DNA from 3 places in the Mesorhizobium sp. CNPSo 4671 genome. Region 1 is predicted to be linked to each of the others. Evidence: predicted binding sites of a transcription regulator. Region 1 holds the regulator's gene; each other region holds the start of a gene.

The links. The regulator PhoB, encoded in region 1, activates phosphate uptake and scavenging genes when phosphate is short. The targets are predictions, from matches to a motif close to TGTCATNNANCTGTCAT.
Region 2: AC04SF_RS25080 (toxic anion resistance protein) is a predicted target of PhoB. The motif match lies at 2,236-2,252, and genes of this name have one in related genera.
Region 3: olsB (l-ornithine N(alpha)-acyltransferase) is a predicted target of PhoB. The motif match lies at 3,648-3,664, and genes of this name have one in related genera.

What each region holds. Positions count from the first base shown of each region.
Region 1 covers NZ_JBWLUW010000007.1:317,800-324,071, forward strand. Annotated here, with positions in the region: gene pstC (phosphate ABC transporter permease subunit PstC) at 1-916, shown strand, start outside; gene pstA (phosphate ABC transporter permease PstA) at 920-1,771, shown strand; gene pstB (phosphate ABC transporter ATP-binding protein PstB) at 1,768-2,571, shown strand; gene phoU (phosphate signaling complex protein PhoU) at 2,597-3,304, shown strand; gene phoB (phosphate regulon transcriptional regulator PhoB) at 3,324-4,013, shown strand; gene AC04SF_RS21425 (ROK family protein) at 4,026-5,273, opposite strand; gene xylF (D-xylose ABC transporter substrate-binding protein) at 5,537-6,272, shown strand, end outside.
Region 2 covers NZ_JBWLUW010000009.1:252,521-258,792, reverse strand. Annotated here, with positions in the region: gene AC04SF_RS25085 (substrate-binding domain-containing protein) at 1-1,103, opposite strand, end outside; gene AC04SF_RS25080 (toxic anion resistance protein) at 1,115-2,194, opposite strand; gene AC04SF_RS25075 (alpha/beta hydrolase) at 2,368-3,027, opposite strand; gene AC04SF_RS25070 (OpgC family protein) at 3,228-4,448, shown strand; gene AC04SF_RS25065 (LacI family DNA-binding transcriptional regulator) at 4,462-5,538, opposite strand; gene AC04SF_RS25060 (hypothetical protein) at 5,888-6,037, shown strand; gene AC04SF_RS25055 (DUF423 domain-containing protein) at 6,055-6,272, opposite strand, start outside.
Region 3 covers NZ_JBWLUW010000011.1:32,328-38,599, forward strand. Annotated here, with positions in the region: gene AC04SF_RS26675 (fatty acid desaturase) at 1-663, opposite strand, end outside; gene AC04SF_RS26680 (hypothetical protein) at 754-954, opposite strand; gene grpE (nucleotide exchange factor GrpE) at 1,193-1,825, shown strand; gene AC04SF_RS26690 (trimeric intracellular cation channel family protein) at 1,985-2,617, shown strand; gene olsB (l-ornithine N(alpha)-acyltransferase) at 2,709-3,584, opposite strand; gene AC04SF_RS26700 (ATP-binding protein) at 3,871-6,153, opposite strand.

The sequences.
Region 1 (6,272 bases):
GCTGACCGATTCGATCTTCCACGGAATGACCCGCGCCGCAGCCATACTGGTTCTGGTCCTGCTCGGTGGTGTTGCGATCTCGCTGGTAGCCGGTTCATGGCAAGCTCTGTCGACCTTCGGCTTCTCTTTCCTGACCAGCGAAAGCTGGAATCCGGTGACGGAGAAGTTCGGCGCGCTGGCGCCGATCTACGGCACCATCATCACCTCGGCCATCGCCATCCTGATCGCCGTGCCGCTCGGCATCGGCATCGCCATCTTCCTCACCGAGCTTTGCCCGCGCCCGCTGCGACGCCCGATCGGCATGGCGGTTGAATTGTTGGCCGGCATCCCTTCGATCATCTACGGTATCTGGGGCCTGTTCGTGCTGGCGCCGTTCCTGCAGACGACGGTGCAGCCTTTCATCATCAGCGTCTTCCACGACATTCCGGGCCTCAACAGCCTGTTCGCCGGCCCTCCTTACGGTATCGGCCTGCTGACCTCGGCGATGATCCTGGCCATCATGATCCTGCCTTTTATCACCTCGATCACCAAGGACGTCTTCGATACGGTGCCGTCGGTGCTCAAGGAATCGGCCTATGGCATCGGCTGCACGACCTGGGAAGTCACGCGCCGGGTCGTCATTCCCTACACGCGCATCGGCATCATGGGCGGCGTCATGCTCGCGCTCGGCCGTGCGCTCGGCGAAACCATGGCGGTGACCTTCGTCATCGGCAACGCGCACCGCATCTCGACATCGCTGTTTGCGCCGGCAACGACGATCTCGGCGACCATCGCCAACGAATTCACCGAAGCGGTCGGCGATCTCTATACCTCCTCGCTGGTGGCGCTCGGCCTGATCCTGTTCGTCATCACCTTCATGATCCTTGCCATCGCCCGCTACATGCTGATGCGCATTGACGCCCGCACCGGAGCCTGACCGATGTCGACAGCCGCATCGCTTCACCAGAGCCGCAAGCGCAAGAATGGCGTGATGATGACGCTGTGCGTCGTCGCCGCCGGCATCGGCCTTGCCTGGCTGGCGCTGATCCTCGGCGCCCTGCTCTACAAGGGCCTCGCCGGCGTCTCCCTCTCGGTCTTCACGGAAATGACGCCACCGCCCGGCGATGCCGGCGGCCTGCTCAACGCCATCTATGGCAGCATCGTGATGACCATCATCGGCATCATCGTCGGCACGCCGATCGGCGTGCTGGCCGGCACCTATATGGCGGAATATGGCCGCTTCTCGAAGCTCACCACCGTGGTTCGCTTCATCAACGACATCCTTTTGTCGGCGCCGTCGATTATCATCGGCCTGTTCGTCTATGAGCTGATGGTGCGGCCAATGGGGCATTTCTCGGCGATCGCCGGTGCCGTAGCACTTGCCATCCTGGTCATCCCGGTCGTGGTGCGCACCACAGAGGACATGCTCAATCTGGTGCCCAACGCCCTGCGCGAAGCCGGCACCGCGATCGGCGCACCGCGCTGGGTGGTCATCCGCTCGGTTGCCTACCGCGCGGCACTTTCCGGCATCGTCACCGGCATATTGCTGGCGATCGCGCGCATCTCCGGCGAGACCGCACCGCTTCTTTTCACGGCGCTGAACAATCAGTTCTGGTCGAGCAATCTCAACGCGCCGATGGCCAGCCTGCCTGTCACCATCTTCCAGTTCGCTCTCAGCCCTTACGAGGAATGGCAGCAGCTGGCCTGGACCGGTGCACTCATCATCACATTGACGGTTCTCGCGCTCAGCATCTTTGCGCGCAGCCTGACCGGACGCAGAGAGGACAAATGAGCCAGATGTTGTCTCCAGACATGACGATCGCCGCCGAGGCGGTGGCCAAGGCCAAGATCGAGGTCAAGAACCTCAACTTCTACTATGGCCAGTCGAAGGCCCTGAAGGATATCACGCTGTCGCTGCCCGAGCGCAGCGTCACCGCCTTCATCGGCCCTTCGGGCTGCGGAAAGTCGACGCTGCTGCGCGTCTTCAACCGTATCTATGAGCTCTATCCCAAGCAGACCGCCGAGGGCCAGGTGCTGCTCGACGGCCAGAACGTTCTCGACCGTTCGCAGGACCTCAATCTGCTGCGCACCAAGATCGGCATGGTGTTCCAGAAGCCGACGCCGTTCCCGATGTCGATCTACGAGAACATCGCTTTCGGCGTCAGGCTCTATGACAAGATCAGCAAGGCCGAGATGGACGGCCGTGTCGAGCAGGCGCTGAAGCGCGCGGCACTGTGGACCGAGGTCAAGGACAAGCTCAACGCCAGCGGCCTCAGCCTGTCGGGCGGCCAGCAGCAGCGGCTGTGCATCGCCCGCACCGTGGCGGTGAAGCCGGAAGTCATCCTGCTCGACGAGCCGGCCTCGGCGCTCGACCCGCTCTCGACCGCCAAGATCGAGGAGCTGATCGACGAGTTGCAAGCCGAGTACACGATCGTCATCGTCACCCACAACATGCAGCAGGCGGCGCGCGTGTCGAAGCAGACCGCCTTCATGTATCTGGGCGAACTGGTCGAGTTCGACAAAACCGAGAAGATCTTCACGTCGCCTCGCGAGAAGCGCACGCAAGACTACATCACCGGCCGCTTCGGCTGATCGCACGCATACGAGGACCAGGATCATGGCCGAACACACAGTCGCAGCCTTCGACGAGGATCTCGGACAGATCAGCAGGCTGATCAGCGACATGGGCGACCTCGCCGGCTCGATGGTCGGCGGCGCCACCAAGGCACTGCTGAATTCCGACAATGCGCTGGCCCAGCGCGTGGTCTCCGACGACGCGATCATGGACGCGCGCCAGCGCGAACTCGACGACCGTGCCATCACGCTGATCGCCAAGCGCCAGCCGATGGCCGACGATCTGCGTCATGTAGTCGGCTCGATCCGCATGGCCGGCGACCTCGAACGCATCGGCGACCTTGCCAAGAACATCGCCAAGCGCGTCGGCACCGTCGGTCTCAGCGCCACGCCGCGCGACCTGTCGCATTCCATCGACGCCATGGCGCAGCTGGTGCTGATCCAGGTGCAGGGCGTGATCGAGGAGTATGCGGCGCGCGATGCCGCCGCACTGGCGAAGTTGCGCGCCGACGACGAACGTATCGACGTCAAATACACCTCCGTCTTCCGTGAACTGCTGACCTATATGATGGAGGATCCGCGCAACATCACGGCCTGCACGCATCTGTTGTTCTGCGCCAAGAATCTCGAACGCATCGGTGACCACGTGACCAACATCGCCGAGAATGCGTACTATGTCCTGACCGGCACGCAGCTGCCCGCCAATCGTCCAAAACAGGACGAGACGGCGATGTCAGCGCCGGCAGCCTGAGCGCAGGGGTAACCAGTCGATGATCGCGCCACGCATCATGGTGGTGGAGGATGAGGAGCCGCTGGGGGTGCTGCTCCGCTACAATCTGGAATCCGAAGGCTACCAGGTCGAGGTGGTGCCGCGCGGCGACGAAGCCGAAATCCGGCTCCAGGAGAACGTGCCCGACCTTCTGGTGCTCGACTGGATGGTGCCTGCGGTGTCCGGCATCGAACTCTGCCGGCGCCTGCGAATGCGGCCCGAGACCGAGCGGCTGCCGATCATCATGCTGACCGCGCGGGGCGAAGAAAGCGACCGTGTACGTGGACTTTCCACCGGCGCCGACGACTATCTGGTCAAGCCGTTTTCGACGCCGGAATTCATGGCAAGAGTCAAGGCGCTGCTTCGCCGCGCCAAGCCGGAAGTGCTGTCCAGCGTGCTCAAGGTCGGCGACATCGTGCTCGACCGCGAATCGCACCGGGTCTATCGCAAGAAGAGCGAGATACGGCTTGGGCCGACCGAGTTCCGCCTGCTCGAATTCATGATGCGCCATCCCGGCCGCGTGTTCTCGCGCAGCCAGCTGCTCGACAATGTCTGGGGCGAGACGATCTACATCGACGAGCGCACCGTCGACGTGCATGTCGGCCGCCTGCGCAAGGCGGTCAACAATGGCCGCATGCCCGACGTCATCCGCACCATTCGCGGCGCGGGCTACGCGATCCGCGAGGATTGATCGCGAGCGGTTTCAGGCCACGTTCTTGCCCACGCCGCCCGCCCTTGCCTGCACGCCCGGCGCGAAAATCTCCTGGTCGACGAAGGTCAGCGCGCGCATGGCGCAGCCTTCGCGGATCAGCGGCAGTTCGTTCGGTTCGGTGTCGAAGGAAATCGATTTCGAGTGCTGGCCGCCGGCGGTCTGCGCGATCGCCTCGCGCAATGCCGGCTCGATCAGGTCGAAGGCGGCGGCACTGACGCCGACCATGGCGACGGGCGCGGGATCGATCAGCGCGAACAGGCTGCCGAGGCCATAGCCCAATGCCTCGCCGGCCTTGCGATAGGCTTCTCGCTCAGGCCCGTCTCTTTCCCGTGCGGTGGCGGCGAGTGCCCGCATCTGTGCGTCGCTGACGTCGGCGACCGGCTCGGTGTCCTCGCCAAGCTGCCTGGCGTTGCGCCAGATGGCGTAGTTGCCGGCATAGGCCTCGACGCAGCCGCGGCGTCCGCAGCGGCAAAGCGCGCCGCCGGGCCGATGGATCATGTGACCGAACTCGCCGCCCGAGGAATGGGTGCCGGTGAACAGCTCGCCCTTCAGCACCAGGCCCATGCCGATGCCGTGCGAAAGCAGGATGGCGATGAAGTCGTCGCGATAGCGCTCGGGATCGCGCCAGCGCAGCGCCACCGCCATCATGTTGCAGTCGTTTTCCATGGTGGCGGGGATGCCGAACTCGGCCTCGAGTATGTCGGCGAAGGCGATGTTGGTCTGCGGCGTGATCGGCGACCACAGCATCGCCCGGGCCTCGGTGTCGGTGATGCCCTGTATTGCCAGTGCGATGCGGGCGACGCTGCGCACGTCGATATCGGGATCCTCGAGGCGCCGCCGCACGATGGCGACGCATTCGCCGATCAGCGCTTCGCGCGACATGGTCAGCGTGTCCAGCCGGCGCTGTTCCTCCGAGACCACCTGGCCGGCATAGTCGATGACGGCGACGGACAGGAAATTCAGCGACAGCACCACGGTCATGACGGCCGCGGCCTCCGAGTTGAGGCCGAGGCCGACCTGCGGCCTGCCGCGCTTCAGCGAGCCGGCCTCGCTCGGCTTGCCTTCGGCCAGGATGCCTTCACCGATCAGATCGGAGGAAATCGCCGATATGGTCGAATGGCTGAGGCCGGTGGTCGCGGCGATCTCGGTGCGCGAGGGCCGACCGGCCCGGCGCACGGCCGCGATCACCATGGCGCGGTTGCGCCGGCGCAGATCGTCGTGACGGATTCCGACCGACATGTTTTCCCACATCCTCCCCAGTCGCCGCGGTTCCTCGAACGCCGCATGCGACATGGTCAAATACTGGCAGAAGCGGCCCGTCCTGTCATTTATTTATTCCGAGGCTCGAAAAAAATTCGCGGGGACATCAAAATCCATCAGAATCGTTGTTGACAGCGTTCCGGTGTTGGATCAGTGTTTTTTCGAGGCTCGAAAAAATAGAGCCTCTGTGCCGGCCTTAGGGCCAGTTTGGTCGCGCCATACGCGGCGCAGGGAGGAATATCATGAAGGGATTCACAGCCGCCATCCTGGCGGGTGTCGCCATGTCGCTGACGCTTGCGTCGGTCGCGCAGGCGAAGGACAAGGTTATCGGCGTTTCGTGGTCCAACTTCCAGGAAGAGCGCTGGAAGACCGACGAAGCCGCCATGAAGAAGGCGATCGAGGCTGCTGGCGACAAGTACATTTCCGCCGACGCGCAGTCCAATCCCGGCAAGCAGCTTACTGATGTCGAAAGCCTGATCTCGCAGGGTGCCAATTCGCTGATCATCCTGGCGCAGGACGCCTCGGCCATCGGCCCGGCCGTGCAGAAGGCGTTGGACGAAGGCATCCCGGTCGTCGGCTATGACCGCCTGATCGAGAACAAGGACGTCTTCTACCTGACCTTCGACAACAAGGAAGTCGGCCGCCTGCAGGCTGGTGCCGTGTTCAAGGCCAAGCCGGAAGGCAATTACGTCTTCATCAAGGGCTCGGGCTCCGATCCGAATGCCGACTTCCTGTTCTCGGGCTCGATGGAAGTGCTCAAGGCGGCCATCGACAGTGGCAAGATCAAGAATGTCGGTGAGGCCTATACGGACGGCTGGCTGCCCGCCAACGCCCAGAAGAACATGGAGCAGTTCCTGACCGCCAACGACAACAAGGTCGATGCCGTGGTAGCCGCCAATGACGGTACCGCCGGCGGCGTCGTCGCAGCGTTGACGGCGCAAGGTCTCGCCGGCACCGTGCCGGTGTCGGGCCAGGACG
Region 2 (6,272 bases), on a different contig from region 1:
TGCGCGGCGGCCTGCAACTGCTTCTCGCCCTTGTCTTCCATCGAGCCGGAGAAGTCGAAGCACAGCGCCGTAAGCGACGGTTTGCGCAGGGCCTCCTGATAGAGGTCGAGCGCCTTGCGGATCACCGCCGGCTCCGGCATGCGGATCGACGTCACCAGTTTGCCCGGGTCGAAATTCCAGTCGGGTTCGGCCGCGGCCTGGATGGCCGAGCCGCCAAGCGGCAGCCGCCGGCCGGTGTCGGCGATGCGCTTGCGCACCGCGTCCGACTGCAGATAGGCGAGCAGATCGGTGAAGAATTTTTCGACGTCCGGGCCGCGCCCATGGTCGATGAAGCCGAGCGGCGAATCGCCGACCGCGACGCCGTCGGCCGGATAGACGGCGTAGAGCGGCTCCTTGCCCATCTGCTTCAGTTTGTCGTTGGTCTCCTTCAGCGTCGCCTCATAGTTCCACATCGCGTCGTAGACGGTGCCCTTGCCGGCGCTGTCGACATAGAGATCGGCAAGCCAGCCCGACGAGCCGGATGAACGTTCGACGCCCTGCAGCAGGGCGCTCACCGTTTCGCGCACGTTGGGATTGTCGAGATCGCCAGGCTCGATCACTTCCTTGCCGCCGAGTGCGCTGGACAGCATGGCGAGATAGGCACTGGCGCCGGAATTGGACTGCGTCGCCGACGTCATCAGGAATTTGAGCTGTCCGTCTTTCACCGCCGCCAGGATGTCCTTCATGAAGACCGGCTTGCCGACCCAGCCGAGCTCCGCGGCCTTGGATTTGCGCACGCCCACAATGACCGGCATCTGCGCGATCGAGGTCAAATTGCGCACTCTGCGGCCGCTATCGAACAGGTCGACCCAAACGCTCGAGGCCGGCCAGACCGCATCCTGGTCGAGGCCGGCAGGTCGTTGCAGGCCAAGGCCGATGTCGAGCGAACCTTCATAGGCAAAGGTGCAGGTCACGCCCTGCTTGGCGCAGAATTCCTGCACGATCGGCTCCAGAACCGTGTTCTCGGAGCCGGAGACGATCGAGAACTTGACGTTGCTCGAGTTGCAAGCGGCCAAAAGCACCGCGAAGACCAGCAACAGAACGGACGTCAGCGTCTTCGGCATGGCGGTTCCGATCAGCCTTGAGTCAGCGCTTTCTTCAGATCGAGCGTCATCTGGTCCATTTGCTTTTCAGCGTCGGCCCGCTTATGGCGGCCCTCCTGCTGGACCTTCAGCACACCTTGCACCGTATCGATGAGGTCGCGATTGGCCTGCGCCAGCGTCTCGACATCGACGATGCCGCGCTGCGCCTGCTCCTCGATGGAGATCGCCTGATCCTTCATCATCTTGGAGGTCTGGCGGATCATCTCGTTGGTGGCGTCCGTCACCGTCTTTTGCAGTTCGAGCGCCGATTTCTGGTTGGTCAGCCCAAGCAGGATGACCATTTTCTGCTTCCAGGCCGGCACGGTCAGCGCCGAGGTCGCCTGCAGGTTCTCGATCAGGGTCTCGTCGCCGGACTGGACGATGCGGATCTGCGGCAATTGCTGGATGCCAAGCTGGCGCGCCTGCACGAGGTAGAAGACACGCTTTTCCAGACGATCCAAAGCTTGCACCGCGTCCTGATAGGTCTGCGCCTCCAGCGTGCCGCCGACATCACCGCCGGTCTTATCCGCCGCGGCCTTCAGTTTCGGCAGTTCGTTGGTGCGATAGTCGTCGACGAATTTCTTGCCCGCCTGCACATAGGCATCGAGCTTGAGGATGGAATCTTTCGTCTGCTCGTGCAGATCGTCGAGCACGGCGATGTCGCGCCGCAGCGTGTCCTTGTGACGGTCGAGCTCGAGGCCGATGCGGTCGATCTGCCCGGCCACGTCCGCGTATTTTTCCTTGAAGCGCTCGAGCCGCGCCTTGAACGAGGAAAACAGATTGCTCAAAAACCCCTGATCCTTCAGCGAGGCCGGATCGAGGTTCTTGGCCTTCATGATGATATCGGTCAGCAGGTCGCCGGTGTCGCCGAGGTCACGGTTGCGCAACTGGGACAGGATCTTGTCGGCATAGTCGCTGACGGCCTGCTGGGCGCGGTCGCCGAACACCGAAATCGCCGCCCGGTCGCGCACGTCGATGCTGTTTTCAATCCTGGCGATCTCGGCCGGATTGGCCGCGATGACAGGCAATTGCGACGTGTCGTCGAGCAAAGTGACGCTGTTCTTGTCGGCCATGCAGACCTCCCCTCAGTGAACAGCATCTCGATAGACCGGATGTAACAGGTATATGTCGCCGCTGTGGACAACTGAAGGCCCGGGCCATTTCGTTGGTGAATAGTTGCTTTTGTCGCACTTATTCTGTCGCTTCCGGTCCCGAAACAGCCTGCCAGGCTCACCAGCGGCTCTGCCTATGCCGCGGCCGTCGATCCAGCCAGCCATTGCCTGACGATGGCGGCGTCCGGGTCGCCGATGTCATGGCCTGAGGGAATGATCCGGGCGTCTATCTCGGCGCCATGCTGGCTGAGCAGCGTCACCAGCGCTGGCGCGAAGGGCCCGTAAGTCTCGTCGGCGGCGCCGGCGATGATCAGCGTCCGTGTTCCCGCGAGGTCGATCGCCGGTAGCTGGTCTAGCACGGGCATTGGCCTGAGCAGCGCCGCCCTGCGGACGATGCCGGGATGGAGCAGCATTAGGCTGGAAACCAGATTGGCGCCGTTCGAATAGCCGAGAAATGTAGCACGGGTAAGATCGAGCTTGTGGCGCCTGGCGACTTCGCTTGCGAATGCCGCGAAGGCAGCGGTTTCGACGAGGATGCTCTTTTGCTCGAAGCGTGTCGGTGTGATGCGCTCGAACCAGCGGAAACCGCCGTCCTGGGGGATACGGCCACGCACCGCGACCAGCGTGGCGCCGGGTGCGATCCGTCTTGCCAGCGGCACCAAAGTGGTCTCGTCGACACCCGATCCGTGCAGCAGAAACAGGCATTCACGGCTGTCTTTGCCGGTGTCGTGAACGCGATAAGGAAAGGCCAGATCCTTGAGCAGCGGGCCGTTTTCGACGCTGTCGCCAGTCATCCCGCATCCTCTTGATTATATGAGGTTCCGCTGAATTTGCCGGCTTCAAAACGCAATATTTTCGTGCTCCGCGAAAGTTGATTGAACCAGGCGCATTCCGGCCCGTTTCTGCGCCGATACACTCCACGTGGAGGAATCGGAGCGGTGCGCCGGGGGTCGCATTGCTGGACATGAACAACCAGCTTTGAGGCCTTTTGTCGATGACTACCCCTGTTTTGTCGGATCGCAATTTGCGTATCCCGGATCGCAATTTGCGTATCCCCGAACGCGATACGCGTATCGATGTACTGCGCGCGCTCGCACTGTTCACCATTTTCGTCGACCATGTGCCGGGCACCGCGTTCGAGACCCTAACCTACAAGAATTTCGGCTTTTCGGATGCGGCCGAGGCGTTCGTGCTGATTTCCGGCATCTCGGTCGCGCTTGCCTACGGCACCAAGTTCCGGCCGGGTGGCCGGCTTCTGGCCACATTGAAGATGTGGCGGCGGGCGGGCATGCTCTACGTCGCCCATGTCGTCACGACGATGGTGGTGATCGCATTGTTCTGCGCCGTGGCGGTGTTCACCAGGCGGCCGGAACTGCTGAAGCTGATCAACATCGAGCCGCTGATGAAGAACACGCCGGAAGTGCTGGTGGGCATCGTCACGCTCGGCCATCAGCTTGGCTACAACAACATCCTGCCGGTCTATGCCGCGCTGCTTTTGATGGCCCCGGTCTTCGTACTGTTCATCAGCTATCGGCCCGTCGCTGCCCTGGTCGCGTCCGGTGCGCTGTGGCTCATCGCCGGCATCTGGCAGATCGCCCCGCCCAACTATCCCGAGCCCGGCTTCTGGTTCCTGAACCCTCTGTCCTGGCAGTTCTTGTTCAACATCGGCTTGGCCGCCATGCTGCATGTCAGGCGTGGCGGCGTCATTCCGGTCAACCGCTGGCTGGTCGGCGCGGCCGCGGCCTATGTGGCGACGGCGCTGGTCTGGGTGCACAGCCCGCTCTGGGGGCAGATTACCTGGTTCAAGCTGCCCGTGGTCATCGGCGGCTTCGACAAGACCTTCCTGTCGTTGCCGCGTCTGTTGCACATCCTGGCGGTCAGCTACCTCGTCGTCGCCTTGCCGGCGCTGTCGAACCTGTTTCGCACCAGCCCGGACCATCCGCTGGCGATACTCGGCAAGCGCTCGCTGCCGGTCTTCATCGCTGGCACGGTGATCGCCATGGTCGCTCAGGTGATGAAGCTGATCAATCCGGGTGGGCTTGCCTACGACACCTTGCTCCTGTCAGCCGGCATCGCCATGCAGTTCGCGCTCGCCTTCTATCTCGAATGGCTGTCGACGATCGGCGGCGCGGGTAAGGTCCGCGCGGCGCAAAAGGAAGTCGCGCCGGTGCGTGCGCCTTTCGGCATCTCCGCCGTGGCGAGGGTCAATCGCTGAGGCGCGTGCGGTTTCAGCCGCGAGGCGAAGCCGACGAGGCGCGCACGATCAATTCGACCGGCAGTTGCCGGCGATTTGTCGTGCCGTCATTTTCCAGAATCGCCTTGACGGCGAGACGGCCCATCTCGGCAATCGGTTGGGCGATGGTGGTCAGTGGTGGCTCGGATGCTGCGGCTTCCGGAACGCCATCGAACCCGACGATGGAGACGTCATTGGGGACGTTCAGCTTGCGCGCGCTCAGCCATTCGAGCGCCGCCAGCGCCATTCTGTCCGACATCGCCAGGATCGCCGTCGGGGGGTGGGCAGAGCCGAAGATGATCTCGAGTCCCGCCTTTGTGCTGGCCGCATCGTTGGCGGTTGCGTAGACGGGCACACTGGATGTGTCGATGCCGACCCGCGAAAGCTCTTTGAAATAGCCGGTGAGGCGGTCGCGCGTTCCCGCATAAACCGCGGTCTGAACCTGCTCGGGTGAAACCAGGCCTGTCCTGCCGTCGACAAAGGGCAACGCCAGCACGGCAAAGCGGCGGTGTCCAAGATCGGTGAGATGGCGCGCCGCCATGGCGGCACCGGCGACGTTGTCGATGCCGATCGCAGCGACGGCGCCATCCTCGGAGTCCAAGTCGAGCGCCACGAAGGGCAATTTGCGCTCACGTGCAAGTTCCACCAGGCGCGAACCGCCTTCGATGCAGAAGACGATAAAGCCGTCGACCAGGGCGCTCTGGATGTTCCAGGCGAGCTGTTCGTTGTTGGCGGCCGAAACCAGGGAGATGCCGGCTCCCGTCGCGTCGCAGGCCTGCGAGATGCTCGCCATCATGACGCGGGCGAAGGGATCGTCGAAGAAGTAGGAGAGGGGCTCGGCCGTGGCGACGCCGATGGCATTGACCTTGCCCGCCCGCAACAGCCGACCCTTGGGATCCGGCCCGCCATAGCCCATTGCCTCTGCCGCCGCCTTGACCCGTTCGCGGACTTCCTCGCGCACGATCTCGGGGCGGCTGAAGACATTGGATGCGGTGCCGTGCGAAACCCCTGCCGCCTTGGCTATGTCGGCCAGCCGGACGGGTCTTCGATTGCCTGCGGTGAGTGACGCCATTGTGCGTGCCTCCTGACATGCATTTAGCACGTTCCGGATTTGCATCTAGCACTTTCGTTGGATCGATTCAAATTTTGCTTGACTGGAGATGCTTGGAGGTCTAGGTTTGAATCGATCCAAAGTGGTGGATTTGTTCTACGAAACGACCTAGGCGAGGTGCATCCCGGCAATTATCTGTTCGAAGACATCTGTCGCAACGACTGGAGCATCGGGTCGGGTACCAACAGGTCCAGACGCCGGGGCAGGACCGACCCATGGATTCGCGACCTTCGCTTCCTGGTGGAGCGCAAACGAAACTGATCGACGCGTTATTTTCTCGCCGATTGGATCGATTCAATGGAGAAAAACCATGCATCCCATCAAGCATCTGTTCGAGGACATCTATCGCAACTACTGGGGCATCGCGCCGGCCGCCGAGCGGCCGGTGGTGCGGCGCCTGACGAAGCCGGCCGCGCGCAATCGCGATCTCTGGGTTCGCGCTGAACGTCCGAGGGACTGATCCCAGCGGATTTGGCCTTAGGGGCGCGGACGGGCCAGGGCAGAAATAGCTATCCCCAGCCAGCCGGCGATGAGCAGGGTGCCTCCGATCGGCGCCGACATCGGAAACAGTCTCGATCCCAGGAAATCGCGGGCGAGAAGGTCGCCCGCGAAAAGCAGAAGCCCGGCAAGCAGGATGACGCTCGCGATTCGCAGAAAGCGATTCGCGCCGATGAGGCCGATGGCCAGGAAAACCG
Region 3 (6,272 bases), on a different contig from region 1:
GATTGGCAGATGGACAACCAGGAACGCACCGGGGCCGACGGCCCAGATGAGAATGGCTGCCGCAAGCGCGATGGCGAGGTTGGTGGTCATCGACGACACCCAGGGCGTCAGGCCGCCGCGCATCATGCCAATGGGCAGCCTTTGCGAGAAGATGAACAGCCAGATCGGCCCCAGCCCGAACATCACCAGCGGGTGGCGATAGAGCCGATAGGCGAGGCGCCCACGCCAGGACAATTGCCGGTATTCGGCAACGGTCAGCGTCCTGATATCGCCCATGCCGCGCTCGTCGAGATTGCCGGCGCTGGCATGATGTGTCGCGTGCGCGCGCCGCCAGCAATCATAGGGCGTCAGCGTCAGGACACCGAGCGCGCGACCGATCCAGTCGTCGGCGTATCGATTGGCAAAGAAAGAGCCATGGCCGCAATCGTGCTGGATCATGAAGATGCGCACCAGGAACCCGGCCGCCGGCAGGATCAGGATCAGCCCCCACCAATGGCCATAGGCATAGGCCGCCGAGGACAGTGCCCAGAGCGTGGCAAATGGAATGAGGGTGATGGCGAGTTCGATGGCGCTGCGCCGCCGGTCCGGCTTCTTGTAGCGCGCCAGAATCTTCAGCCAGGCGCGCTTGCTGTTGGCGGCCGCATCGGGGGAAATCATGTTCATCAGGAACCATAGGCGCGGCGTGTGGCCACCGCAAGGCAACCATCACGCAGAATTACTGTGCGTAATTGTCGCGTAAGCGCCCAACGGGAATTATTGCCGCCGCCAGCCTGTATCCTCGTCCTCGACCCGGTCGAGGCGGTCGAGCAATTGCCTGAAGCGGTCGTGAGTATCGGCTTGGATACGGAAAGCCGGCAAGGTACGCAGAAAGCGCGTCATCGCCTCGGCACCGAACTGGCGCCTGACTTCGGCGGCGAGCCTTTCTCCTTTTTCAGCCTTGTCGCGGGTCATCATTATAAAATCCTGTGTCGGCTCGGAAACTCCTCCAGCAAGGGAATGGTTCCCTCATCACGCTTCTGTGGCAAGCCAAGCCGGCAGTCATGGTAAAATTTGAATTAAAATCGAAATATCGCCGTTGATCGCCGCTCAGGTCGGGCCAAGGGCCCAACGGTCGCTTACCCCTTGATTTTTGGCTGCCAAACCTCGATATCGGGCACAAAATCCATACCATTCGAGATGACGGGAAACGGCGATGAGCGACCAGGCAAAAGATGAACGCGCGCCCAATGAAGCCGAGGCGGCCGAGGCCAATGCCGAGCGCACGGAAGGCAGCATTGACGGCGACTATGAAGCGCTTGTGCGGCTGCTGAAGGAAAATGAAGAGCTGAAGGACCGCGCGCTGCGCGTCGCGGCCGAGATGGAGAACCTGCGCCGCCGCACCGCGCGCGACGTGCACGACGCGCGCACCTACGCGGTCGCGAATTTCGCCCGCGACATGCTGTCAGTGTCGGACAATCTGCGCCGCGCGCTGGACGCCATACCCGCCGAGGCCAAGGCGTCGGGCGACGCCGGCTTCAAGGCGCTGATCGAAGGCGTCGACCTGACCGAGCGCGCCATGCTTTCGGCGCTGGAACGGCACGGGGTCAAGAAGCTTACTCCCGAAGGCGAGAAGTTCGATCCCAATTTCCACCAGGCGATGTTCGAAGTGCCCAATCCCGATGTCCCGGCCAACACCGTGGTTCAGGTCGTGCAGCCGGGCTATTCGATCGGCGAGCGGGTGCTGCGTCCGGCCATGGTCGGCGTCGCCAAGGGCGGCCCGAAAATTGCCGCCGAGGCGCCGGTCGAGCCGGGGCCGGTGAATGACGAGGCGGAGAGGGATGCGTAGTTAGGGATTGGGCAGTAAGGCAGTAGGCAGTAGGCAGTAGGCAGTAGGCAGTAGGCAGTAGGCAGTAGGCAGTAGGAGAATAGGGGTCGTCCCAACTCTCTGGCTTCGTGTTAAACATACTGCCTTACTGCCCTATTCCCCTACTGCCCTTGGCCTCCCATGCACCCCATCGCCCTTCTCGACTATGCCGGCGTCGCCGTTTTTGCGGCGACCGGGGCGTTGGCGGCGTCGCGCAAACAACTCGACATTATCGGGTTCCTGTTCCTGGCCAGCGTCACCGGCATTGGCGGCGGCACGTTTCGTGATCTCATCCTCAATGTGCCGGTCTTCTGGGTGGGAAACCGCGACTATGTGCTGATTTGCGCCGTGGTGGCGGTCCTGGTCTTCTTCACCGCGCACCGCGTCGAATCCCGCTACAAGCTGCTCTTGTGGCTCGATGCCATCGGGCTCGCCGCCTTTTCGGTGATGGGCGCGGCAAAGGGCTTGGCCATCACCGGTTCGCCGGTGGTTTCGATCATCACCGGCATGCTGACCGCGACTTTCGGCGGCATATTGCGCGATCTGCTGGCCGGCGAGCCATCGGTGCTGCTGAGGCCGGAGATCTACGTCACGGCTGCCCTGGCGGGCGCCGCCATCTTCACACTGGGCGACGTCGCCGGATTGCCGCAGATCGTCTCGGGGTTGGCCGGCTTCGGCGTGGCGCTCGCCGTGCGCGGCGGCGCGCTCCGTTTCGGCTGGTCGTTTCCGTCGTACAGGAGCCGGCCGGGACGAAGGCCGGAAGATATTCCGTGAGAGAGGGAGCGAATGGCAAATAGGGAGTAGCGAATAGGGATGACAGTCCGCAGGATTGCGGCGTAATTCGCTATTCGCTATTCGCTATTCGCTATGCTGCGAAGCGCTGGGCTTCCCCGCCATAATAATTGACGTAGCGGGCGCCGATTTCCTTGACCGGCATCACGACGAACACATCGACCGTCGAGAATTCGCGGTCGATAACGCAGCCGTCGCCGATGCGGGCGCCGACCCTCAGATAGCCCTTGACCAGAGGCGGCATTGCCGCGATCGCCGCTTTGGCATTGACTGCCTCGATCGGCATCAGATCCATGGAGCAGTACCGATCGGAAACCGCGCGCACGTCCCAGGCGGAGTTGGTGCGGCAGTGATGGGCGAGATAGGTGAGCGCCTCCGCGTGAGCGGCCGGCACGGTGCCATGGAAGGACGCGCAGCCGGTCATCACGCCGATTTCGTAGTGATTGATGTAGGCCCAGATGCCTTGCCACAGCGCCTCGATGGTGCGCTTCGAGCGGTATTGCGGCAAAACGCAGGAGCGGCCGAGTTCGAGAAAGCGCTGGCCGGGATGACGGGCGATGAGCTTGGTCAGCTCGAACTCGCCTTCGGAATAGAAGCCGCCGGCGGTGGCCGCGATTTCTTGCCGCAGCAGGCGATAGGTACCGACGATACGGCGATGTTCGGGGCCGGAAAGCGTCGTATCCAGGACCAGAAGATGGTCGCAGAGCGGATCGAAGCGGTCGGCGTCGCGACGGTCCTGCGCCTGGAACAGGTCCTTGCGGGCGCCAAGCTCGTCGTAAAATACCCGGTAACGCACTTCCTGCGCGGCCGCGATCTCGGCCTCGTTGCGTGCGAGCCGCACTTCGAGATTGCCGATACGGCCGAGTGCTGCGCCTTTTATGACGGAATCGACATTACGCCCGGCAAGCAAGGCGCTGCTGGCGTTCGGCCGAGTGTCACATTCCGGCATAACTGTATGCACGAGTGATTCTCCTTCGAGCCATCCCTCTTGGCACGGGGATACGGTGTAGGTGCAACAGGATTGTGACAGTACCGTGATACGGCGTTGCGGGCAATACTTCGTCGGCTGGCGAAAACGGTCAACCGGCTACGTTCGGTGAGGAGAGCCGAGGCATGTCTCGTCTGCACGAACCCATTTGGAGCGCTCAAGGTCCCTGTTTCCACGCATGTCACCCTTGCAAAATGGCGGTCACTTTTGGGTGACATGCATCAGCGCGCGGTTGGAAAAAGGCGGATCAAGCGGCGACCTGGCCCTCGACGGCATTGACCAGTGCATCGGGGTCGAGCGGCTTGGTGACGAAGCCGCTGGCGCCATGGGCGAGCACCGCATGACGGGTCTTTTCCTGGCTGTCGGCCGACAGCACCATGATCGGCACGGGCGGCGCCGATGTTTCCTCTTCATGGCGGCGGATCGCGGCAATGGCGTCCAGACCGTCCATGACCGGCATATGCAGGTCCATCAGTACCACGTCGAAGCGGTGCTTGTGCCCGGCACTGGTGACGGCCTCGACGGCGGCCTTGCCATTGCCGACAACCTTGACGCGGTGCCCCGCCTTCAACAGCGTGGCGCGGGCCAGCATGGCATTGATGTCGTTGTCCTCGGCGATCAGCACGGACAGGCCCTGCTGGCGGCCACTTGAGGCGCGAAGCGCCGGGGTGCGGCCCTTTTCCGGCTGCGGCTGGGTAAGGGCCGGTGCATGGCTGGTCAAAAGGACACGCAAAAGTGTTCCACCGCGCACCGGTCGGGCCAGGAAGGTCGCGTAGCCGCTGGCGCGGAACTCGCCAAGCATGCCGCGGTCGGTCGGCGCGATCAGCGTGATGGCTTCGCAGTCGGAAAAGCCGCTTTGGCGCAACCGCTTGAGCACTCTCCCGTCGCTCTCCTCGATGGCCGCGTCGACCAGAAGAACGTCGCAGCCCTCTGCCAAGGGTACGGCCTGCGCCACGGTGGTGGCGATACCGGCGGTGCCGCCATTGGCGCGGATGGTGCGGGCGATGGCGTCGGCCTCGATGGCGTTCCTGGACAGGATCACCGCGCGCCTGCCGGCGAGCACGTTCTGCTGGCCCTGCGGCGCCCCAGTGGCCTCCGTGGCCGGGATTTCGAAGACGAATTCCGATCCCTGGCCAAGCCGGCTGGAGACCGAAATCGTGCCGCCCATGGCAGCCACCAGGCGCTTGGAGATGGCAAGTCCCAGCCCCGCCCCGCCATGTGTGCGCGTGGAGGTGCCGTCGGCCTGCTCGAACTCCTCGAAGATGCGCTCCATGTCCTCCTCGCGCAGGCCCGGGCCGGTGTCGGTGATGGTGAAGCAGATGCGGTCGCTGGTCTCGGTGCGGGCGCGCGCGACGCTGACCAGCACGCCGCCGCTGTCGGTGAACTTGATGGCGTTGCCGATCAGGTTGAGCAACACCTGCCTGACGCGGCCCGGATCGGCGGTGATCAATTGCGGTACATCCGGTTCGACGTGGCAACCGAGGCCGATACCTTTGGCGAAGGCGCGCGCGGCGAGCAATTCGATGATGTTGTCGGCGATTTCGCGCACCGACATTGGCTGCGGTTCCGGATCGAAGCGACCGGCCTCGATCTTGGAATAGTCGAGCAGGTCCTCGATCAGGGCGAGCAAGGCGCTGGCCGAGGTCGAGATGGCGCCGACATAGGTCTGCTGTTCCGGCGACAGGCTGGTGTCGGCCAAGAGCCTGGCCATGCCCATGATGCCGTTCATCGGCGTGCGGATTTCATGGCTGACCGTGGCGAGAAAGCGCGATTTGGCCTGGCTTGCGTATTCGGCCCGCTCGCGCGCGGTGATCAGCGAGGATTCGGCGCGCTTGCGGGCGGTGATGTCGCGGGCGATGGCGCGATGCGAAACCGCTCCGCTCTCCTTGTCGCGCACCGAAAGTTCGATCCACGAGAACCAGCGCGGGCCGCTCGGCGTGCGGATGGCAACATCGGTGGAACTCAGGCACTCATGGTCGGAAAAGGCGGCATCGGGCACGATGCCGACTTCGACACCGAGTTCGGCCAGGGTCTTGCCGGCAAGATCGCGCTGATCGGTTTCGACCAGATCGGCGAACACCTTGTTGGCATAGACGATGTAGCCGTCGCGGTCGCGATGGATGACGAGATCGCCAAGCGCGTCGATGAGACCGCGAAAGCGCTCCTCGCTTTCCTGCATTTCCCACATGCGGTCGGCCAACGTCTCGATCTCGGCGCGGCTGCGGGCGGTTGTCTCGTCCAGCAGCACCACGGTCCGGTGGACGCTGCGCCTGGCATGCAGATGCAGGCCAAGGCCGGCGAGGCCGGTTGCCAGCAAGGCGAGGCTGATGAAGATCGGCGCCCCGGTCAGATGCGCGAGGCCTGCCAGGATCATGATGGCAACGAAGGTGAGCAGCGGCAGGCTTTCCTGCCTGGCCAATTGCTGCTCGGGCACCAGCGGCGGCGCAGCGATAAACCGCCGCGCCGGCGCCGGAACCGCATCGACATCGTCGCCTTTGTTTGCCTGCTGGCTGTCGGATTCCGCGATCATGCCAAACCCTTGCCAGACAGAGATTATGGAAAATTGCGGCGGATCGTTCGAATTTTAGCGGATAGGGCGTTTTTGCCCCGGTAGCGGCGGATTTGCCACCGGACCTGGCAATTCCGTCC